4 regions of the Paenibacillus sp. FSL R10-2199 genome follow, and region 1 is predicted to be linked to each of the others. Evidence: riboswitches for the same ligand, from Rfam matches in the RefSeq annotation. Region 1 holds a riboswitch; each other region holds the start of a gene.

Evidence for each region. Region 1 has a riboswitch for cyclic di-GMP ahead of NYE33_RS01600 (choice-of-anchor A family protein). Riboswitches for the same ligand answer to the same signal wherever they lie in the genome.
Region 2: linked by a shared signal. The riboswitch ahead of NYE33_RS00775 (transglutaminase-like domain-containing protein) and the one ahead of NYE33_RS01600 (choice-of-anchor A family protein) in region 1 are both predicted to bind cyclic di-GMP.
Region 3: linked by a shared signal. The riboswitch ahead of NYE33_RS05735 (flagellar assembly protein A) and the one ahead of NYE33_RS01600 (choice-of-anchor A family protein) in region 1 are both predicted to bind cyclic di-GMP.
Region 4: linked by a shared signal. The riboswitch ahead of NYE33_RS34935 (PA14 domain-containing protein) and the one ahead of NYE33_RS01600 (choice-of-anchor A family protein) in region 1 are both predicted to bind cyclic di-GMP.

The regions. Positions count from the first base shown of each region.
Region 1 is NZ_JBBOBO010000001.1:369,931-375,292, reverse strand. It holds gene NYE33_RS01615 (MmyB family transcriptional regulator) at 1-490, shown strand, start outside; gene NYE33_RS01610 (ASCH domain-containing protein) at 538-960, shown strand; gene NYE33_RS01605 (hypothetical protein) at 1,427-1,801, opposite strand; cyclic di-GMP riboswitch class I at 2,650-2,742, shown strand; gene NYE33_RS01600 (choice-of-anchor A family protein) at 2,825-5,362, shown strand, end outside.
Region 2 is NZ_JBBOBO010000001.1:188,105-193,466, reverse strand. It holds gene NYE33_RS00795 (phospholipid carrier-dependent glycosyltransferase) at 1-1,482, shown strand, start outside; gene NYE33_RS00790 (glycosyltransferase family 2 protein) at 1,565-2,542, shown strand; gene NYE33_RS00785 (GtrA family protein) at 2,532-2,936, shown strand; gene NYE33_RS00780 (class D sortase) at 3,008-3,661, shown strand; cyclic di-GMP riboswitch class I at 3,789-3,869, shown strand; cyclic di-GMP riboswitch class I at 3,943-4,023, shown strand; gene NYE33_RS00775 (transglutaminase-like domain-containing protein) at 4,056-4,847, shown strand; rRNA gene NYE33_RS00770 (16S ribosomal RNA) at 5,212-5,362, shown strand, end outside.
Region 3 is NZ_JBBOBO010000001.1:1,291,314-1,296,675, forward strand. It holds gene NYE33_RS05730 (DMT family transporter) at 1-310, shown strand, start outside; gene NYE33_RS05735 (flagellar assembly protein A) at 378-2,003, opposite strand; cyclic di-GMP riboswitch class I at 2,106-2,199, opposite strand; gene biuH (biuret amidohydrolase) at 2,719-3,402, shown strand; gene NYE33_RS05745 (ABC transporter substrate-binding protein) at 3,457-4,470, shown strand; gene NYE33_RS05750 (ABC transporter ATP-binding protein) at 4,484-5,293, shown strand; gene NYE33_RS05755 (ABC transporter permease) at 5,290-5,362, shown strand, end outside.
Region 4 is NZ_JBBOBO010000002.1:1,629,025-1,634,386, forward strand. It holds gene NYE33_RS34935 (PA14 domain-containing protein) at 1-2,424, opposite strand, end outside; cyclic di-GMP riboswitch class I at 2,438-2,518, opposite strand; gene NYE33_RS34940 (sugar phosphate nucleotidyltransferase) at 2,656-4,029, opposite strand; gene NYE33_RS34945 (UDP-glucose dehydrogenase family protein) at 4,923-5,362, opposite strand, start outside.

The sequences.
Region 1 (5,362 bases):
CCACATGTTAAATATCAAGGCGGTGAATGAACGGTTTAGCCGGTTATTTGAGTTGCCTGCACATCAAGCTTTCTATAAAGACTTGAATATGGCAGATCTTCACTTCAATGCGGATTATCCTGTGCGCTCCCGCTCGACCTTCAATGCCGCATCCTTTGAATTATGGGAATCTCATGCAGTGGAGGGTATACATGCTTATCAAAAAATACACACCGGCTCCAGACAGGAGCCATGGTATACGCATAGCCTCGAAAGACTCCGGCAATACAGTGATTTCAATAAGTACTGGAATAAGCGGCCTGATAACACAGGTACCGAGCCTGGTCAGCACAAAATGATCTTAGCCAGAATGGGTGCCTCAGATAAGTTGGTTCCTATCCGGTACAAGCAAATTCATATTTCCGCGGGCCATCATCTATATCCAAGAATTGAGGCCTACTTACCGGTCGATGAAGCTGCTCATACAGTTTTTGAACAACTGGAAAGCTGAGTGTAAACTGGACAATATGTGTTTTCTGGAATGGAGGCAAGCCTTGTATGAAGTGTCTGACGATTCGCCAGCCTTGGGCCACCTTAATTGCGCTGGGTGAAAAACAGATTGAGACCCGTTCCTGGCCGACGTCTTACCGGGGGGATTTAGCCATCCATGCCGGTATGCAGGTAGATAAGGCCATATGCAAGACGGAGCCGTATCAATCAGTGCTTGCCCGGCACGGCTACACCGCGGATAATCTGCCCTCCGGAGTAATCCTTGCGACCAGCCGGCTGGCCGGTTGCTGTGGGGTTACGCCTCAGCAGGCGCAGCAGAGCTGGCCGGGCGGGAATGAATATGTGTTCGGCGATTATGCAGAAGGCCGGTATGCCTGGAAGCTGGAGGGGGTAGTTGCGCTGGCTCATCCTATAGCTGCCAAGGGGCGCTTAGGTTTCTGGGAATATCCCGTTCTTGAGCAGGAGTGGTGAATCCGTTTGTGGCCAAATAAATAAAAATTTCATGCAGATCAGCTGTCAGCGGGTATGATAGGGATAATCAGCGGGTAATCTTCTTATATATATGGAAAGCGGACTCTGCGGCGGTATGCTGCAGGAGCCAGGGCAGAATTGCCGGGAAGGAGCGTATGCATAAGAGATGGGCAGCCTTCTTATCGCATGGCTTTGTATGCTTTGTTTGTTTATTGTGTTTAAGGATCAGGTAAGCCGGAAGATCCTGTATCCCGTAGCGGCTGTGGTTATCTGCGGCACGCTTGGGTATTGGACGATTTTAATGTAATCTTTATCTGGGTATCAGCTTATTTTCAGGTAAGGGATGTATATTGGGGTTACCAAACATCCCCCGGTGTAATATGGTACCCTGAGGTCTTGCCGATCATGGCGGGCCTCTTTTTTATGAGGGGAGAAACGCTGAGAATTAACATCGCCAGAATGCTGTTCATCTCAAGGCGGTTGAATCCGGAGTGCCAAGACCCAGATATCTGCGCATGCGGATAGTAGACTGGGCGGTAATGACATCATCCAGCAGCAGCATCCGTTCATGATAACCCCTGCAGACAAATTTGGCTTCAATGCCAACTTCCAGCTGCTGCTGTGCATAGACCTTCAGACCACGGGCTCTCATCTCGGTGCGGACATTCCGCAGATCGGCTATGGCTGCACCCGCCGCTGTCCGGACAACCTCCAGGTAAGGAGCGGGTGTACGCAGCTCTGCAGATAGGATGGAAGCATCGCGTTCAAAGGCGGATAAAATGAGCGGCAGCAAGATATACGATTTCACCAGCATATTGTCCTGGCTCTCTGCTCTGTGCATCAATCTCACCCCCTCTAATGAGAACATATATTCGTAATTTAACCCGAAGTTCAAAAAAAATCAATGGTATTTAAAAAAGAAGGCTATTAATGTGACATAATTCACAATAAAATAGGAAAAATTATTTTATATTAAAATTGAAATAATAAAGATTAAAAATAAATCAGTTTAAAAGGAGAATGGCAATGAGTCATGAAGGAAATCTCCGCCGCGGTTTATTATTCGGGTTATTCCTTAGCGTTCCGCTCTGGGTGTCAATGATTGGCTGGATTCAGCTGCTCTAAAAATGGATTCCTGCGTGTGCAGATTTTCAGCCCTCTACGCAAACTCCCTAGAAATGTCGATTAAAGACTGCTGCCAGGGTTTGCTTAGGCGCCAGTTTTTGTGAAAATATATGAATATCATAGGGCCTTTACTATAAAAGAGCTCTCCGGTATGAACGGAAAACGGGCGGTATCCTTAAAGGGGATGGCGCCCGTTTCTTCGCGTTTACCATGGTGAGGTTGCTTTAGCGGAGATGAGTTGGGGGAAGGGAGAAGGAATAGGACTAAAATACTAAATTTTAATATTTAAAATTGTAAGAAATAGCTCTGTGAAAAGGGAAAAATACTGCGGCGAATTAGCGGAATTATCGACCTTTTTCGTCAGGAAGTTATATTCTCATCTTGTATAAATCCTTATAGATAAAGGTTTTTTTAATCTTTTTTCTTTAAAAAAATAGCTGTGAAATGAATTGGAAATATATTGACAATATGCCAGTCGGCATCTAAACTGGAGTTAGTTCTAAAGTAACAAATATCACAGATTTCACTTGGGTATTACATAAGCTTTTCCAATTTCATATCAATCATGTACAAACGCAAACCGTTTCGAAAGAGCGGGACGCAAAGTCAGGAATCTGATGCCCCTTAAGTCCGGGCTATGGTCGTCCGGCCGCCGTGAAGCTAACCCTTCGTGGCGGTCTTTTTTTTGTTATAGTTTTGCGGCGATTTCATAGAATAGTTGAATAGGAGGTGTAGATTATTGAGAAAAAAAATGCGAAAAGCGGCCGCCTTTATTCTGGCGGGCGTACTGACCGTAAGTAGCGCCTTCACTTGGGGGACGGAGGTAAGGGCAACATCTGGTGTGCCTTACAATCCAACGCCGGTCTTGGGGATTGCCGGGAATTTTAATGCTTTTATCTTTGACGATTTCACGCAAGGCAATGATCAAATTGAAGGCCGTCTTGCAGCGGGGGGGAATATTACTCTCTCTGGAGGTTACGGGGTAGCCAGGGCCTACAGGAATTCTTCAGCCACCGACGTACTCGTTGCCGGCAAGAAGTTTAAACATTCGGGCAGCGGAGAAATCTACGGAAACGTTGTGTATGGGGACACCATTGAAGCCAATGAGCCTAGTGTGAACATTATAGGCGCGAAGAAGCAGGGAAGCCCGATTGATTTCCCGGCTGAGAAGCAGTATCTGATCTCGCGTTCTGCAGCATACGGGGCATTGTCCGCTACGAAAGAAGTTGGTAATAATTATGGAACACTTACAATAAGTGCGCCGGATCTTTTCAACGTAGTTCATCTGGATGCGGCAACGCTGGCGAATACAAACAATATTCAATTCAACATTGCCCAGAATGCCACGTTAATTATTAACATAAGTGGAGCTACGGTCAATGTACCAAGCTTCGCAATGAATAACGGTAGAGCAAGTCAAGTGTTGTTCAATTTCTACGAAGCGACCAAGGTGAATATTGCGTATACGACCTTCTTGGGAACGATACTGGCGCCTAAGGCGGATGTTAATTATTCCGGTGCAGAGCTTTACGGAACGCTAATTGCCAAGTCTTTTAGCGGCGGAGTAGAAATGCACCTTGGAACATACGAGGGAGATGGACCGCCGCCAAGTCCGACACCGACCGCAACACCAACACCCAGCCCATCGCCAACACCAACCGCAACACCAAGCCCGACACCAACAGTGAAACCGACCGCAACGCCAACGCCGACGGTGAAACCAACTCCAACACCGACACCAACACCGACAGCAACGGTAAAACCGACACCGACGGTAAAACCAACCGCAACACCAACACCGACAGCAACGGTGAAACCGACACCGACGGTAAAACCAACGCCAACACCTAAGTGTACTCCGACGCCAACACCGACAGTGAAGCCGACACCAACACCAACGGTAAAGCCGACGCCGACAGTGAAGCCGACGCCGACACCAACGGTAAAGCCGACGCCGACAGTGAAGCCGACGCCGACACCAACGGTAAAGCCGACGCCGACAGTGAAGCCAACGCCGACACCTAAGTGCACTCCGACGCCAACACCGACAGTGAAGCCAACACCGACAGTGAAGCCAACACCGACAGTGAAACCAACGCCGACAGTGAAACCAACGCCGACAGTGAAGCCGACGCCGACAGTGAAGCCGACGCCGACAGTGAAACCAACGCCGACAGTGAAGCCAACACCAACAGTGAAACCAACACCGACAGTGACACCAACGCCAACGGCAGCACCGACACCAACGCCGACGGCAGCACCAACACCAACGCCAACGGCAGCACCAACACCAACACCAACAGCGACACCAACGCCAACGGCAGCACCAACACCAACGCCAACAGCGGCACCGACACCAACGCCAACGGCAGCACCGACACCAACGCCGACGGCAGCACCAACACCAACGCCAACGGCAGCACCAACACCAACACCAACAGCGGCACCGACACCAACGCCAACGGCAGCACCAACACCAACGCCAACGGCAGATCCAACACCGACACCAACGGCAGTGCCAACACCAACGCCAACGGCAGCACCAACACCAACACCGACACCAACGGCAGCACCAACACCGACACCAACGGCAGCACCGACACCAACGCCAACGGCAGCACCGACACCAACACCAACGGTAGCGCCGACCCCAACACCGACGGCAGCACCGACATCAACACCAACGCCGACAGCAGCGCCAACACCAACGCCGACAGCAGCACCGACACCGACGCCAACGGCAGCACCGACACCAACACCAACGGTAGAGCCAACACCAACGCCGACGGCTGCACCGACACCAACGCCAACAGCGGCACCGACACCGACACCAACGCCAGAGCCAACACCAACACCAACGGCAGATCCAACACCAACACCAACAGCAGCACCGACACCAACACCAACGCCGACGGCGGCACCAACACCGACACCAACACCAACGGTAGCACCAACACCAACGCCGACGGCGGCACCAACACCGACACCAACAGCAGCACCAACGCCAACGCCAACGGTAGCACCAACGCCAACGCCAACGGTAGCACCGACACCAACACCAACGGCAGCGCCAACACCAACGCCAACGCCAACGGCAGCACCGACACCAACGCCAACGGCTGCACCGACACCAACGCCAACGGCAGCACCGACACCAACGCCAACAGCGGCACCAACACCAACGCCAACGCCAACGCCAACGGCAGCACCAACACCAACGCCAACGGCAACACCGACACCGACGCCAACAGTAGCACCAACACCAACGGTAGAGCCA
Region 2 (5,362 bases), 180 kb from region 1:
CCGCTGAACGTATCGGCAAGATACGTCAAGCTGACAGTCACCTCTCCGGGCTTCACCCTGAATGAAGTGGCTTTCTATGGCCAGGAGGCACCGAAGACGCCTCTGCAAATTGCCGGTGTTACACCGGATGCCGCTGCGGCCCCCAAAAGAGGGACGCCGGCCAATCTGTTCGATGAGCAGTCCATAATCCCGGAGAACTCGAATTTCATGAACAGTACGTATTTTGATGAAATCTATCATGCGCGGACAGCTTATGAACATTATCATGATATTGTCCCTTATGAGAATACGCACCCGCCGCTTGGCAAGCTGCTGATCGGTGCAGGCATGGAGCTGTTTGGCGTCAATCCGTTTGGCTGGCGTATCATCGGCACCCTGTTCGGCATTGCAATGCTGCCGCTGATCTATATCATGGCGATGCGGCTGTTCCGGAAGACTACCTATGCTGCATTAGCAGCCGGACTGTTCGCGCTGGACTTCATGCATTTCACCCAGACACGCATTTCAACGATTGATGTATACGGCGTATTCTTCATTATGCTGATGTTCTATTTCATGCAGCGGTATTATACGATGAACTTCTACCGTATGCCGCTGCGCACAACGCTGGTTCCGCTGTTCTGGTCCGGACTGTTCTTCGGAATCGGAGTTGCTTCCAAGTGGATTGTTCTCTACGGAGGGGCAGGACTTGCGGTGATGCTGGCACTGGCGCTGTTTGAGCGGTATAGGGAGTATAAGGCTGCAGGCCGTCTGCTGGCTGAGGGCAAGCTGACCGGTCAGGAGCTCAAAGCTGCCTGCCGGACAGCGGACCAATCCTTCTGGAAGAACACCATCATCACTTTGGCCAGCTGCATCGTATTTTTCATTGCTATCCCGGTTATCATCTATAGCCTGTCCTTTGTCCCGGCGCTCTCTGCTTCGGCGGAAGGCTTCACCATTAAGGGACTGATTGATGCCCAGAAAAATATGTACAACTATCACAGCCAGCTTGTAGCAACGCATCCGTTCGCCTCCTCCTGGTGGGAGTGGCCGTTCATGAAACGTCCGGTCTGGTTCTTCAGCGGCGGTGAAGGCTTGCCGGAAGGTAAGGCCAGCAGTATCGTGACCATGGGGAATCCCCTCATCTGGTGGACAGGAATCTTCGCTATGCTGGCAGCCGTGTGGCTTACCGTGAAACGCAGGGACAAGAATCTGTACATGATCTGGATCGGGTTCTTCTCACAGTATGTCCCGTGGATGCTTGTGCCGCGTGAGACGTTCCTGTACCATTATTTTGCGATGGTGCCATTTATGATTCTGTCGGTTGTCTATATCCTGAAGCTGCTTGACAGCAGATTCGGCGACGCCAAATATCTGCGGTATGCCTACGTGGCTGCTGCAGCCATCCTGTTTGTAATGTTCTATCCGGTGTTGTCCGGAATGCAGGTTAACAGCAGTTATATAAATACTGTACTGCGCTGGTTCCCTTCCTGGGTATTCTAGGGGGCACTATTTAAGAAGGCATATGTTTCAGAAGACAGTTTTATTGCGGGGTATCTCGTAGAAACTTATAGGAGGAACTAAGGTGAAAGCCAGATACAGTGTAATTGTCCCCATGTTCAATGAGGAGGAAGTCATTCAGGTAACCTATGAGCGGCTCAAAAAAGTAATGGATGGTTGCGGTGATTCCTATGAACTGGTTTTCGTCAATGACGGCAGCCGGGACCGCACGGCGGAGATCATGCGCGAGATCAGCAGCCGGGATGAGCATGTCAAGCTGATCGACTTCTCCCGTAATTTCGGCCACCAGGTGGCGATTACGGCTGGTATGGATTATGCCGAAGGCCAGGCAGTCGTGGTGATTGACGCAGATCTCCAGGATCCTCCTGAGGTTATTCTGCAGATGATTGCCAAGTGGAAAGAGGGCTACGAAGTCGTGTATGCCAAGCGGTTGAAGCGTCACGGGGAGACTTTCTTCAAGAAAGTCACCGCTAAGATCTTTTACCGCCTGCTCAGCAGTATGACCAGTGTTGAAATCCCTACCGATACCGGGGACTTCCGGCTGATCGACCGTAAAGTCTGTGATGTGCTGCGCGGTCTGAAGGAGAAGAACCGGTATGTCCGGGGTCTGGTAAGCTGGGTAGGCTTCCGGCAGACCATGGTAGAATATGTGCGGGAGGAGCGCTTTGCCGGGGAAACGAAATATCCGCTCAAGAAAATGATCCGGTTTGCGCTCGACGGCATCACCTCCTTTTCCCACAAACCGCTCAAAATCGCATCCTATATCGGATTCTTTCTGTCCTTTTCCAGCTTCATCTATCTGTTCCTGGTATTGTTCCAAAAAATCTTTACCTCCTGGACCGTACCCGGATGGGCATCTATAGTCGGCGTGAACCTGCTCTTCAACGGGATTGTGCTGATGCTGCTGGGGGTAATTGGTGAGTATATCGGACGGATCTATGATGAGTCGAAGGACAGACCGCTCTATATTGTACGTGAGACCAAAGGCTATCCGGATGCGGAAATAGAAGACACGCGGAAGGAAAGCGATTATGCCAGATAAGAAATGGAGTGCGGGGTTCATCCAGTTCCTGAAATTCAATGCGGTAGGCCTGCTGAATACACTGATTGATTTTGCTGTATTCACACTGCTGCATTCCCTTGGGATGATCAACACCCCTGCGCAGATTATTTCCTACAGCGCCGGTACGGCCAACAGCTTCTTCTGGAACAAAAAGGTAACCTTCCGTGATCGGGACAGAGGCAATAAAGAGGGCTTCGACCGGATGCAGCTGATCAGGTTTATCGTGCTGAATCTGTTGGTGCTGGGTATATCGGTGCTGCTGATTCATATATTGACCGATTCTCTCGGTATTCAAGTGCTGGTCGCCAAAGTGCTGGTCACATTTGTTACGGTGATCATTAATTTCTTCGGAAGCCGGAAATGGGTATTCTGATAATTAAGAAGCATTGCTTCTTAATTATTCCGGAAGGGTAACATCTATTCTATATTACGGAGGCGATTGTCATGCGGAAATTATCCTATTTGATTATACTTGCCGGGGTGCTTATTATGCTCTATCCCAAAGGAAGCGAATGGTACAATGACCGTCAGCAGCAAAAGCTGCTGGAAGAGGCTGAACAGGCCTACAGTGAAATCGTTCCGTCTGCGTCAGCTCCGGCCAGTGCTGATCTAAGTAAGCCTTACGCGGAAGTAACCCAGCTGCTGGCGGATGAGTCGGCTGCGGAAGAGCCAGAACCCTCTGCTGCGCCTGAGATTGAAGTCGGAGGCAAGGTGATGGCAATCATCGAAATCGACAAAATAGATCTGAAGCTGCCTGTCCTGGAAGGCGCCACCAAGGCGAATATGAAGCATGCTGCTGCGCATATGAAGGAGACGGCTCCGCTTGGCTCTGCTGGGAATGCTGCAATTGCAGCGCATAGATCAAGAACTACGGGAAGGCTATTCAACAGATTGAATGAAGTTGGAGTCGGGGACACTATTTCCGTTACAACCGGCAAGCAGGCATACAATTATGTAGTTTATGATGTGACTATTGTGGAACCAACCGATGTATCCGTATTGAAAGGGAATAAGGATGACAAGATTCTAACACTCATTACTTGTGATCCGCTGGTGAATCCAACGCATAGACTTATCATTCACGCAAAGTTATCGTGATGTTTGTAGAATAATGACGGAAAAACTTAAAATACTTAAAATTTTTATTTGTTTTCGCGGAAATCTAGTGATTTAGGTCTTGATAATAGAAATAGATATGGTAAGATATAACTATACAAAGCTAATACACGATAAACGGCAAACCTATCGAAAGGTAGGGACGCAAAGCTAGAGGGCCTTCCCGTAAGGATGGCAGCCAGCTACCGAATGAAGAGGCTTTTTTTGTTTGTTCTTATTGTGAATCTAGCATTTTATGGTAGAAGCAAGGACAGATAAAGCTTATACGATAACGGCAAACCTATCGAAAGGTAGGGACGCAAAGCTAAAGGGCCTTCCCGTAAGGATGGCAGCCAGCTACCGAAAGGGGTTTTATCCAATGAAGAAGTTCTATTTAATGTTGGTTACACTATTCGTAGTGGTTACGTCGGTGCAGACAGGTACAGCTCAAGCTGCTAATGCAGATGCAAGCTGGTTGAACATAGGTCAACTTGATCAGGGTGTTATCGGAGTTTCTTATAATGTTCCTAAGGATAAGAAGATTAAGCTGATGATCACCAAAGATAATAACAGCTACACCTACAACTTATACACTTCCAAACCAACTGAAACATTCCCGCTTCAACAAGGTAACGGTTCATACAAGGTTTCCGTACTTGAGAACACTACCGGCAACAAATACAAAGTAATCTCTTCCGAGACGGTAGATCTTAGCCTGAGCAACGCCAACGCCGTATATCTGAGCTCCGTACAGAATGTTAAATGGAGTTCTTCCGATAAAGCAGTTCTGAAAGCAACACAGCTTACACAAGGTTTGACATCAGATGAAGACAAAGTGAAGGCTATCTATAATTATATCGTAGCCAATGTGAAATATGATTATTCCCTGGCTTCCAGTGTTACTACAGATTACATCCCTAACAACGACAGCACCTTGGCTACCAAGAAGGGGATCTGCTACGATTACGCTTCCTTGTTCGCTACTATGCTTCGCAGTGAAGGCATTCCTACCAAACTGGTTATGGGTAACACAAGTTATGTGACTTCTTACCACGCTTGGAATGAAGTGTTCCTTAATGGCAAATGGGTAACTATTGATACTACAGTTGATGCTGGACTTGCCAAGAACAGCAAAACAGCAGATCTGGTTAAAGTAGCAAGTAAATATACTGCAGCTAAGTTCTACTAAGAGCACAGATGCATTCATAGTTTCATTGAGGATAACCCGCTTAGTAATTAAGCGGGTTATTTTTATTTTGGAAAAGGTTGCTTTTTGGTAGAGAGATAGGGTATTATAAATAAGCGTTGTTGGAGCGGCAAACTTAATAAGAAATGGCTTAAATAAGTGATTTCAAAATAAAGCTTGCATTACTCGAATGAACGTGATATATTATAAGAGTTGCTGGTGACGCGATGAGCGGCGCTAACGACGAGCTTGATCTTTGAAAACTGAACAACGAGTGAGTATCGGAAATCACGAAAGTGACTTCCAAAAAAGAGAATGAAAATTCTCGTCAGATGTTTCAAAATGAGCAATCGCTCTTTCTAAATACAATTTGGAGAGTTTGATCCTGGCTCAGGACGAACGCTGGCGGCATGCCTAATACATGCAAGTCGAGCGGAGTTTGAATGGAAGCTTGCTTCCATTCATGCTTAGCGGCGGACGGGTGAGTAACACGTAGGCAACCTGCCCTCAAGACTGGG
Region 3 (5,362 bases), 920 kb from region 1:
GGATATTAGCTGGAGTAGTACTTTTATAATAAATACATTGTTCATCGCGGTCTTCGTGATTGCGCTGGGCTGGTTGGTATACTTCAAGCTGATCAATGAAGGAGAGGCCGGCAAGGTAGGCTCGTTCACCTTTCTGATTCCGCTGATTTCCATCGGCTCCAGTGTAGTCTTATTGCATGAACAGATTACGTTGAATCTGGTCATCGGTATGCTGCTGATTGTGAGCAGCATTATTCTGGTGAATGTCAGGCTGGGCCGGAATGCTGGGAGTGTCCTGCAGACCCCGGTACCCGGTCTGGGTAAGGAATAAACAAACGGCTGCTCCCTCAGAAGAGGGGCAGCCGTTTATGTTTGTCAGGGGTTACATTACAGCAGGCTTAGACCGTTTCTGCGTCCGCGTCCCGCAGGATCAGTTCTCCGCCGGACTCCAGGATACTGTTATGGGAACGGGCGATATTAATGAAGACATGCTCCTCCTGGAGCAGTTCAATGTCTTCACACAGATTACGCAGCAGCCGGGAGAAGCTGTTCAGAACACTGTCAGTGATAAACTCGGTGAACTGCCCCGGATGGGTAAAAACCTCCAGCATCTGCTTGAGCTGATCCGTACCGGGCTGGGGGGCCCCTTCCATGCACAGCAGTGCGGATTTAAGATCGCTGATCAGGCACTCTATATGGCTGTACTTATCCTCCAGCAGCAGCATAACCACCAGACCGTATTTCACGGATTGCTGGCGGGATTCTACATTCTTGGCCAGCAGCCGGGCGGCTTCCCGCAGTCCGCCAACTTCAGTCAGCAGAAGACTGGAGAAGCGGTGCAGGCGGTGCTGGTGTACCCCGGCAAGTCCGGTGTGCAGGCTGCAGCCGGTTACTTGACCGCTTATATAGATACTGCCTGTAGCCGTAATTGTAGATTGGCAGACGTTGCCGTAGATATACACATTCCCTAACGCCTCAATACACATAGGGCCTTCAATATCTGAGGGTACGACGATGTCACCTGCAAACATAATCTCACGGGCTGTTGCCGCCATTTCCTTGGTGATGAGGCATAGGTCCGGGAAATCGCAGGTTGTGACGCTGCCGGAGTCTCCGCAGATGCGGGGTCTGCCCGTACGCAGAGCCGCGATCTCCCCGTTTGGAAGCAGCCGTGCATTGTCTCCGGCTGCGAAATAAATATCCTGCGGTGGAGGTGGAGGCAAGATGCCTCCTTCTACGTCGAATCCGGGAATTCCCTCTTCGGGCGGCAGCTTGCGGGCGAATACCTCTCCCTCTCTGGCGAAGGGGGCTCCCGGAAACCGCAGATAATCTAAGGAATCTGCAGCTTCCGCAGTTCGTCCCTCCCGGAGCATTCCATTGCCTGTGAGCGTATGCTCCGGGAGGGATAGCTGCAGCCTTGATTTCTTGCCGGGCAGCGGGGCTCTCCCTTCTGCGATACAGACAGGGAGATATGTAGGGTTGTTCAGTTCGGCGTATAGGGCCGGGATATTCAGATTCCGCAGAATGGAGCGGTTATCCAGCGAAGAAAGAATCTGTTCTATGGTGAGCGTGGACAGCAGCATCGCCCGGTTAGGCTCAGCCCGGACTGCGGCTTCGAAGGAAGCCGGGCAATTGACCAGATTCCAGGCGTACTTCTCTGCACGGTACAAGGTGAAATGCACTTTGAGCTTGTCAGGTGAAACCGTAATCTGATACTGTGGCTTCTCGCAAATTTCCCAGGTAATATGATCCGCTGAGGTTACCTCAGTAGGCTCTGTAACGGTCTTCCAGTTGATCTTCAGCACTACAGGATGAACAGCGGAGATCCGGGCGGGCTTGCCGCCAGAGAGCGGGGGAGTAATGAAGATCTGATTATTCTGCACAAGGATAATTCCATCCTTATCTCCATTCATCCCGCCGGAAGTCCGGCCCTCCACAGAGAAAGAATCCAGGAATCCGGTCCGTTCAAGCATCAAGGATTCCACGAAATCATATCGGGTTGGTTCGATGAATTGCTGCGGCATTATCTTAACCTCGCTTTTTCGTATAATCAATGGCATTCGTACAGAAAAGAGCATCATAAAGCCTGGGGGATCTCCCGGTGACTGATGGCTTACGTGGTCTCTATTGGCAGCCTGGCGACCATAAACGCGGATTCTCAGCATTCTTAGGCCCATTGCTTTGCGTCCTACCCTTTCAGGAAGTTTGCCTTTAGAAATAGATCAATGATATACACTCAGCATGAGGCGATTTCAATCGACTGTAATCGACAAAAAAGGTCATAACTGGTTCCTGCGCTGCAGGAACTTCTGCAAACAAGCTTAATTCTAGTACTTAAGGAGCTATTTTTCAACTGTATTCTGCCAATTTATTAATAATCTTGAAATGTGCAGCTCTATATTGCTTGAAAAACTGGTTTCCCAGCGCTTACAGCTTATGGGAGGAGTCTGCTCTGCAAGAACAGCCGGATCTTTGAGCTGGAGAACGGACTGCTGCTGAGGCTGCCTGCGTTGGGCGGCTTTTTTTAATATATGAATAGGGTTAATCCGGGGTTTATATGTAATGTTTATGTTATATATGTAGAATAACACAAACAATTATCTCATTATTTCGTAATAAAAACGAAGACATTGCAAATTTGTTGTAATATAATCTAACAAACAGCAGGAAATATAAAATTAATGTTAATAAACATAACATTAAATACATGCATTGAATTCTGGAAGGGGAGCATGAACCATGCAGATTACAGCAGCACCTTACACCTGGCCCTATGACGGCGTCCTTGATCCGGCGAAGACGGCACTGATGATTATCGATATGCAGACGGATTTTTGCGGCAAAGGCGGTTACGTGGAGCGAATGGGCTACGACCTCTCATTAACATCCAGAGCGATTCAGCCGATTGGGCGGCTACTGGCACGCATCCGGGAAATTAACGGATTCACCGTTATCCATACCCGGGAAGGCCATAAGCCGGATCTGTCCGATCTGCCGGCGAATAAACGGTGGCGGAGCAGACAGATCGGTGCTGAGATCGGCTCGGAAGGACCGGCGGGACGGATTCTCGTACGGGGCGAGCGCGGCTGGCAGATCATTGATGAACTGGCACCTATACCGGGAGAGCACATTATTGACAAGCCGGGTAAAGGCAGCTTTTATGCTACGGACCTGGATTTAATATTGAAGAATAAAGGGATTACCCATCTGATTCTGACCGGAATCACGACGGATGTCTGTGTACACACGACGATGCGCGAAGCCAATGACCGCGGTTATGAATGTCTGATCCTGGAGGATTGCACGGGTGCTACGGATTATGCCAATCACCTGGCAGCGCTCAATATGGTCAAAATGCAGGGCGGTGTCTTCGGCAGTGTGAGTGATTCGCAAGCGGTGCTGAAGGCGCTGGAGCAATTCTAAATACGAATTACGAATGACCAGTATTCCAAATAACATCATAACGGGGGAATCACCATGTGGAACAAGTCCAGAACCAAAGCGCTTATCCTGCTCACTTCACTAATGCTGCTCATTACAGCCTGCGGCAACAATTCGGATACCGGCAAGGCTGAGGGACAGGGGGCGGAAGGCTCCGGTGAGCTTAAGAAGGTTGTTCTGAGGTTGAAGTGGATTCATCAGGCGCAGTTTGCCGGGTTCTATACCGCAGTTGAAAAGGGCTTCTATAAGGAAGCGGGGCTGGATGTGGAGATTCGGCCGGGAGGCTCGGATTTTCCGGCGGTACAGATGGTCGCTTCGGGCAGTGAGGAGTTCGGGGTAACCGGTGCTGACCAGATCATTATTGCCAGAGAAAAAGGCGTACCGGTTAAGGCGTTATCTGCGATATACCGCAAAACCCCGTTCGTAATGTTCACGCTTAAAGAATCCGGTATCACCACAATGGAAGATCTTGTCGGCCAAAAGGTGGGCATCAAGCTCGGCGGCAATGAAGAGCTGACCTTCCGTGCTATGGAGAAAAGCGCGGGCATCGAAACCTCGCAAATCGAAGAGATGCCGATCAAATATGATCTCAGCCCCTTATTGACCGGCCAGGTCAAGGCATGGCCCGGATATGTAATTAATGAGGTGCTGGCTGTGCAGGAGCAGGGCAAGGAAGTCAATATTATCGACCCGAACGACTATGGCATCAATTTCTATGCCGACACCCTGTTTACCACGGAGTCCGTGATTGAGAAGGATCCGGAAATGGTCCGGAGTTTCGTACAGGCCTCCATGAAGGGCTGGGATTATGCGATGGAGCATCCTGAGGAAGCGGCAGAATTCGGCCTGAAATACGGAGAAAAGCTTGATCTTGCGCATGAAGTCAGCATGATGAAGGCCAGCATTCCGCTGCTGGAGCCGGAGAAGCTTCCGCTCGGCTCGATGGATGAGGCGGCGTGGGAGACGCTGCAGCAGAATCTTATCGATCTGGACTTTGTGAAAAAGCAGCAGGACATCGGCTCATTGTTCACCAATGAGTACTTGAATTAAGGAGGGAACCGGTATGACAACAGCGATGAAAGAACAGATGAATTCCGCCCCTGTGAAGAATCCCGGTACCCGGGACACGATGCTCTCCTTGCGCAATTGCTCTCTTTCCTTCGGCAATGTGCCTGTGCTTGATAATGTCAGTCTTGACGTATACCGCAATGAATTCATCTCCATTCTCGGACCGAGCGGCTGCGGGAAATCAACGACACTGCGGCTGATGCTGCGGCTGCTAAGCCCGGAAGGAGGCGGGGAGGTTGCCTATTCCTCCCCGGACCTGTCGCTGGGCATGGTCTTTCAAAAGCCTGTACTGATGCCATGGCTCAGTGCCCTGCAGAATGTCATGCTGCCCCTTGAGCTGGGCCCGAAGAAGAAATTCAGCAAAAAGGAAGCGCGTGAAAAGGCGGAAAGTGCCCTGCGGCTGGTCGGCCTGCAGGATTTCCAGAACCACTTCCCGCATCAGCTGAGCGGCGGAATGCAGCAGAGGGCGGCGATTGCCAGAGCCTTGGCCGCCGATCCGACCGTGCTGCTGATGGATGAGCCGTTCGGTGCGCTGGATGAACTGACCCGTGAGAAGCTGAACTTTGAGCTGCTGCGTCTGTGGGAGAGTCCGGAGACAAGTCTAAGCAGCATTGTAATGGTTACCCATTCTATTCAGGAATCCGTGCTTCTGTCGGACCGGGTGGTGATGATGTCACCCCGGCCGGCCGGGGTGACAGATATTATTCCGGTACCGCTGCCTTCACCGCGTCAAGCAGGAATGGAAGAGCTGCCGGAATTCCACCGGACCGTCAAGGAATTGAGAAAGCGGGTGAAGCATCTATGACAGCCAAACTCAAGGACAGCCTGTACCCGGTCACCTTTGCACTCGGCTTCCTGATCTTGTGGGAGCTGG
Region 4 (5,362 bases), on a different contig from region 1:
TCTGGCATCTCCTTGATTCTCATAGTACTCCACTTGAATATCATATAGCTGACCGGCTGTCAGGCTTATGCTTCCTGTGCGTTCGGTCCCGCTCTGCTTCATCCAGCTGTCGATCACAAGCTCACCATTGATCCGTACGCGGATGCCGTCATCTGAAGTGGTATAAATCTGATAAGTCTCAGTGTATAGCGGCTTGAGCTTACCGCTCCAGCGTACAGAGAAGAAATCTATGCCGATTGCGGCATCCGGCGTGCCTTGACGCCAGTTGAAGTCAAGCACTGCATCGGTACGTACCACTGCCGGAGCACCAGACAACGTCATATTATTGAAATATTCCGCAACCAGCCCATTCGCCGCAGGAGCCTCGGCCGTAAGATTCTCCGGTAATGGAGCTTCTGCCGGCGTCGGTACCGCTGTTGGCGTTGGTGCCGCTGTCGGCGTTGGTGCCGCTGTCGGCGTTGGTGCCGCTGTCGGCGTTGGTGCCGCTGTTGGCGTTGGTGCCACTGTCGGCGTTGGTGCAGCTGTTGGCGTTGGTGCCACTGTCGGCGTTGCTGTTGGCACCGGTGTTGGTGTTGATACTGGTAACGGCGTTGCTGTTGGTACTGGTGTTGCAGTCACAGCCGGAGCATCCAAAGCTGCTTTGCTGGCTGAAGAAGCAGCCGTGTTCACAAATAACGCACTTGTAGGGACAGTTGCCTTCGCCTGGCTTGGACTCTGCCACATCAGGCGGATATTGGCATCGCCGGCATTCTCGTAATACTCCACTTTGATATCATAGAGCCGGCCTGCTTGCAGAGTTATGCTTCCTGTACGCTCGGTACCACTCTGTTTGGTCCAGCTGTCGATTACAGCTGTGCCGTCAATATAGACGCGGATACCGTCATCGGAGGTAGTGATAATCTGATAGGTTTCACTGAAAGACGGTTTGATCTGACCCGTCCAGCGGATGGAGAAGCTATCCACTCCGAGCTTGGCATCCGGCGCTGCCTGGCGCCAGTTAAAGTTCAGCAGCGCATCATTCCGGACCAGAACCGGAGTGCCCGAAAGCGTCATGTTCTTGTAGTATTCCCCCTGAAGACCATTCTGAACGACGGGGGCCGTCACAGTATCATTGGAAGCAGGGGGCGGCGTCAGCACTGGTATCGGCATTGCTGTCGGTACCGGCGCTGGCGTTGCTGTCGGTACCGGCGTTGGTGTTGCTGTCGGTACCGGCGTTGGCGTTGCTGTTGGTACCGGCGTTGGTGTTGCTGTCGGTACCGGCGTTGGTGTTGCTGTCGGTACCGGCGTTGGCGTTGCTGTTGGTACCGGCGTTGGTGTTGCTGTTGGTACTGGCGTTGGTGTTGCTGTTGCTGTTGGTTTCGGCGTCGCCGTAGCAAATGTGCCTGCTTTATAATCGTCCCGGGTCACAGTATAGCTGTCGCTCATGAAACCTTTGATGGTAGCAACTGTGTTGGTTTCATACAGCATTTTTCCCCAGCTCATCATATATACCCAATTTTTCTGTGAGAGTTGCAGCTTTGCTGTGCTTGGCATTTGTCCATTCTCGCCAATGGCAATCGGTTTGCCATTCGCAAGTGCGAGCAGGCTGTCATGATATTTATTCATATAATCGTTCTCATATATATCTGCCGCGAGTACATCCACCTTGTCAGCCCCCGGGTAGGTCAGCGCATAAGGATCAGACCAGGCATTGGGTGCATTGGGGTTCCATACCCACAGCAGGTTGTTTAATTTATGAACGTTTACGAAACGGTCATACATAATATTCCAAAGAGCAGCAAAGTTATTTTTCTTCCCCCACCAGAACCAGTCACCGTTCATTTCGTGGTAAGGTCTCCAGAGTACGGGAACACCAGCATCCCGCAGGCTTTTAAGTGAAACTGCCACTTTGTCCAGATCTGCAATCAATGCAGTGTACTGTGTTGTACCCGGAGTAATATATTTATTGAATTCCGCCTGGCTCAGCGGTTTCTGAACATTGGACCAGAGGTATGCGGTACCGGGCAGATTCTCATGAAAAGTCATGGCTACAATGCCGCCGCCCTTATACCAGTTGATCGCGCTGTTCACAACATTTCTGCGTTGCGCCGCTGCTGTACTTTCCGATTGCCCGCTGATTACGCCCAGTTCATAGCCGTGAAGAGCAGCATATTGTCCGCTGGTTCCTTTCAGCTTGTTGCTGAATTCGTCCGGACTTTCCAGATAGTCATGTTGGCCGGTAATAATGCCTTTTCCAGTGATAGAATACAGATCATCCAGCAATCTGACTGCTTCGGTTGAAGCCTCCGGATTAACGGGCGCTTTGGAACTAGATGCAGCTTCTGCAGATGAAGGCATTCCGCCGAGTCCCAGAGGTACTGCAGTCAATAAAAGGGCCAGAGACAGCACAGTGCACAGCAAACGAGACTTACGGTAAGTTATCAAAATCCATCTTCCTTTCGGTAGCCAGGCTGCCACTCTTGCGAAGGCCCTATAGCTTTGCGTCCCTATCTTTCGATTAGGTTTGCCTTTGTCGTATTGGAAGGATTAATCCCTCTTACCGTAAGTATCGTCCCTATTTAGTTTTAATTTAGAGCAAAAATGAAATTTTCTTAATAAATGGTTCTTAATACCTGTTTTGGATTTGTAACAATTGGTTATATAGATAGATTAGACCTATGAAATGAATTGCTGCAAGGCGATATCTTCCCAATCCAAGGTGATTCGGATGTTATCTTCCTCCACCAGCTCAGAGCCGGTCTGCACTTCGATAAATTCCATATCTGTCAATGCCAGGATCGCATGCTTGGTGCCTTCCGGAATCCGTACGACATCCCCCGCCTTCACATTATGCATTTTCTCATTGAGCACAATGCTGGCTTCACCGCTGACAATGGTCCAGATTTCACTGCGTTTGTGATGCAGCTGATAGCTGATATTTTTACCTTCAGAGATAAAGATTCGCTTCGTCAGCACCTCATTGCCTTCCGCATATTTCACATAATCAATTACCTTGTAGTGGCCCCAGCGGCGTTCTTCGTACATCGGTCTTTGTTCAAAAGATTTCAGCACTTCTTTAATGCGCGGGCTCTCCGCCTTGTGCGTAACCAGAATTCCGTCCGGGCTGGCGGCGATAATCAGATCCTTCGCTCCGATCACGGTGATCGGAATGTCCAGCTCGTTGATCAGGCAGGTGCCTTCGGAATCTGCAGTGACGAAGCCTTTGCCGACATGATTGCTGGTCATTTCTTCAGTCAGCGTGTTCCAAGTGCCCAGATCCTTCCAGAATCCGGCGTAAGGCTGAACCACGATATTCTCTTCTTTTTCCACCACTTCGTAATCAAAACTGATGGAAGCCAGCAGTTTATACTGCTTCTGCAGTTCCTCATAGTTCAGCGGCAGTCCTTTGCGCTGCAGAATATCCAGCAGATAACCTAGACGGAAAGCAAACACGCCGCAGTTCCAGAGCGCGTTCCGGCTGATCAGCTCCTCAGCCTGCTTGCGGTCCGGCTTCTCCTGGAAGTGGCTCACCTGCAGATACCCGCTCGCCCCCGCTTCGGCGCTGGTAGGAATGATATAGCCGTATTTCTCGGAAGCATGCTCCGGAACTACGCCCATCAGCGCCAGATTGGCGCCGCTCTCCAGCATCGTGCTCTCCAGCTGCAGAACGGTTTCGAAGAAGGACGACTCCACATAAGGATCGACGGGCAGGATGGCTACCGTCTCGCTTGGTGAAACACCGGCGACCGAATACAGATAAGCTGCTGTCAGTGCGATGGCAGGGAAGGTATCGCGCCGCTCCGGCTCAACGATAATCGGCACCCCGCTGCCCAGCTGGCTCTGAATCATCTCTACCTGGCTGCGGCCGGTAGCCAGGTAGGACGATTCCGCCATCCCTGTCTCCTGCAGCTGTCTCCATACCCGCTGTACCATGGATTCCGGTTCACCTGCCGGGCTTTCCAGTACTTTCAGAAATTGCTTCGAACGTGAATCATTGGACAAAGGCCAGAGCCGTTTACCAGAACCGCCTGATAGAAGTACTAGTTTCATAAGTGAACCCTCCTAAGTTTATATGATGTCGCGAAAATATCGGATTGTTATTGGGAGCTGGCTGCGTTTGCTTAAGCCTAAAAGCGGCTGTTATGAGGGTCACTGCAAGGAATGTTTGGACTTTCGGCCGCTGTTGTCTCCGGATTTCCTGATTTAAACCGCTTATCGCGGTAGAAATCCGGAGACAAAGGCGGACGCTAACGCTCCTACAGTTCCAAAATTCCTCTCCGTTCCATTACATAACAGCTGGCTTATTCGCTTCGCCCGCAGGCGAAGCTCCCGGCTAAAGATCCGGCTATTGCCGCTTGGTTGAGCGGCAATTGAATCAGCTGCTGCCGCTTGTTGTTGCGGCAATTGAACCTGCGGCTGCCCCGCCTGCTTTTGCGGGGACAAAGCCATTCACGCTTGTTCCAAGGCGGCGCCGCTCAACTATGCGGCGGTGAGAGATTTAAGGGATTAAATGCATCTTGTTCCAAGGGATTTCCGCTCGCTGTAGCAGCGAAGGGGAAACATAACACTCTTGTTCCAAGGTTTTACGTTCACTTACGCGGCGGTGGAATCAAGAGCACTAATGCCCCTCATTTCCTCCATTGGCCCACATCCGGTGCATTCAGAGGAATTTATCCCTTAATTTCCCCGTACAGCACACTTTCGGCGGAATTAGAGGGGTTTTTCCCCTTAATTTCCCCGTACAGCACACTTTTGACGGAATTAGAGGGATTTTTCCCCTTAATTTCCCCGTACAGCACACTTTCGGCGGAATCAGAGGGAATTATCCCTTTAATTTCCCCATACAGCTTACTTTCAGCGGAATTAGAAGGGTTTTTCCCTCTAATTTCCCCGTGCATCACACTTTCAGTGGGAGGCTGCGGGATCACTGATAGACCAAGAGCTTAGACCGCGCCAGCAACGCTGGCGGAGAATCCGCTAAGGCCGCCCATCTGCGGGCGTCCGACAGAATGATACTCCAGGCCGGTTCCTTCGATCTGCTCTTTGCTATAGACATTGCGGCCGTCGATCAACACCTGACGGCGCATGCTCTTCGCCAGCAGATGCAGGTCGATATCCTTGAACTGGCTCCAGTCGGTCAGGAGGCATACCGCATCGCTGCCTTCGGCAGCCTCTTCCGCCAGCCCGCACCAGCGAAGCTGCGGGTGATCATATTGCGCCCGGAAATTCTCGGCGGCAATCGGATCATAGAGCTTCACCGTGGCGCCTTCGGCTACCAGCGCTTCAACGATTTCACGGGCAGGCGCCTCGCGGACATCATCAGTGTTCGGCTTGAAGGCGAGGCCCCAGATGCCGATGACTGCGCCGCGCAGGCTGCCCAGCG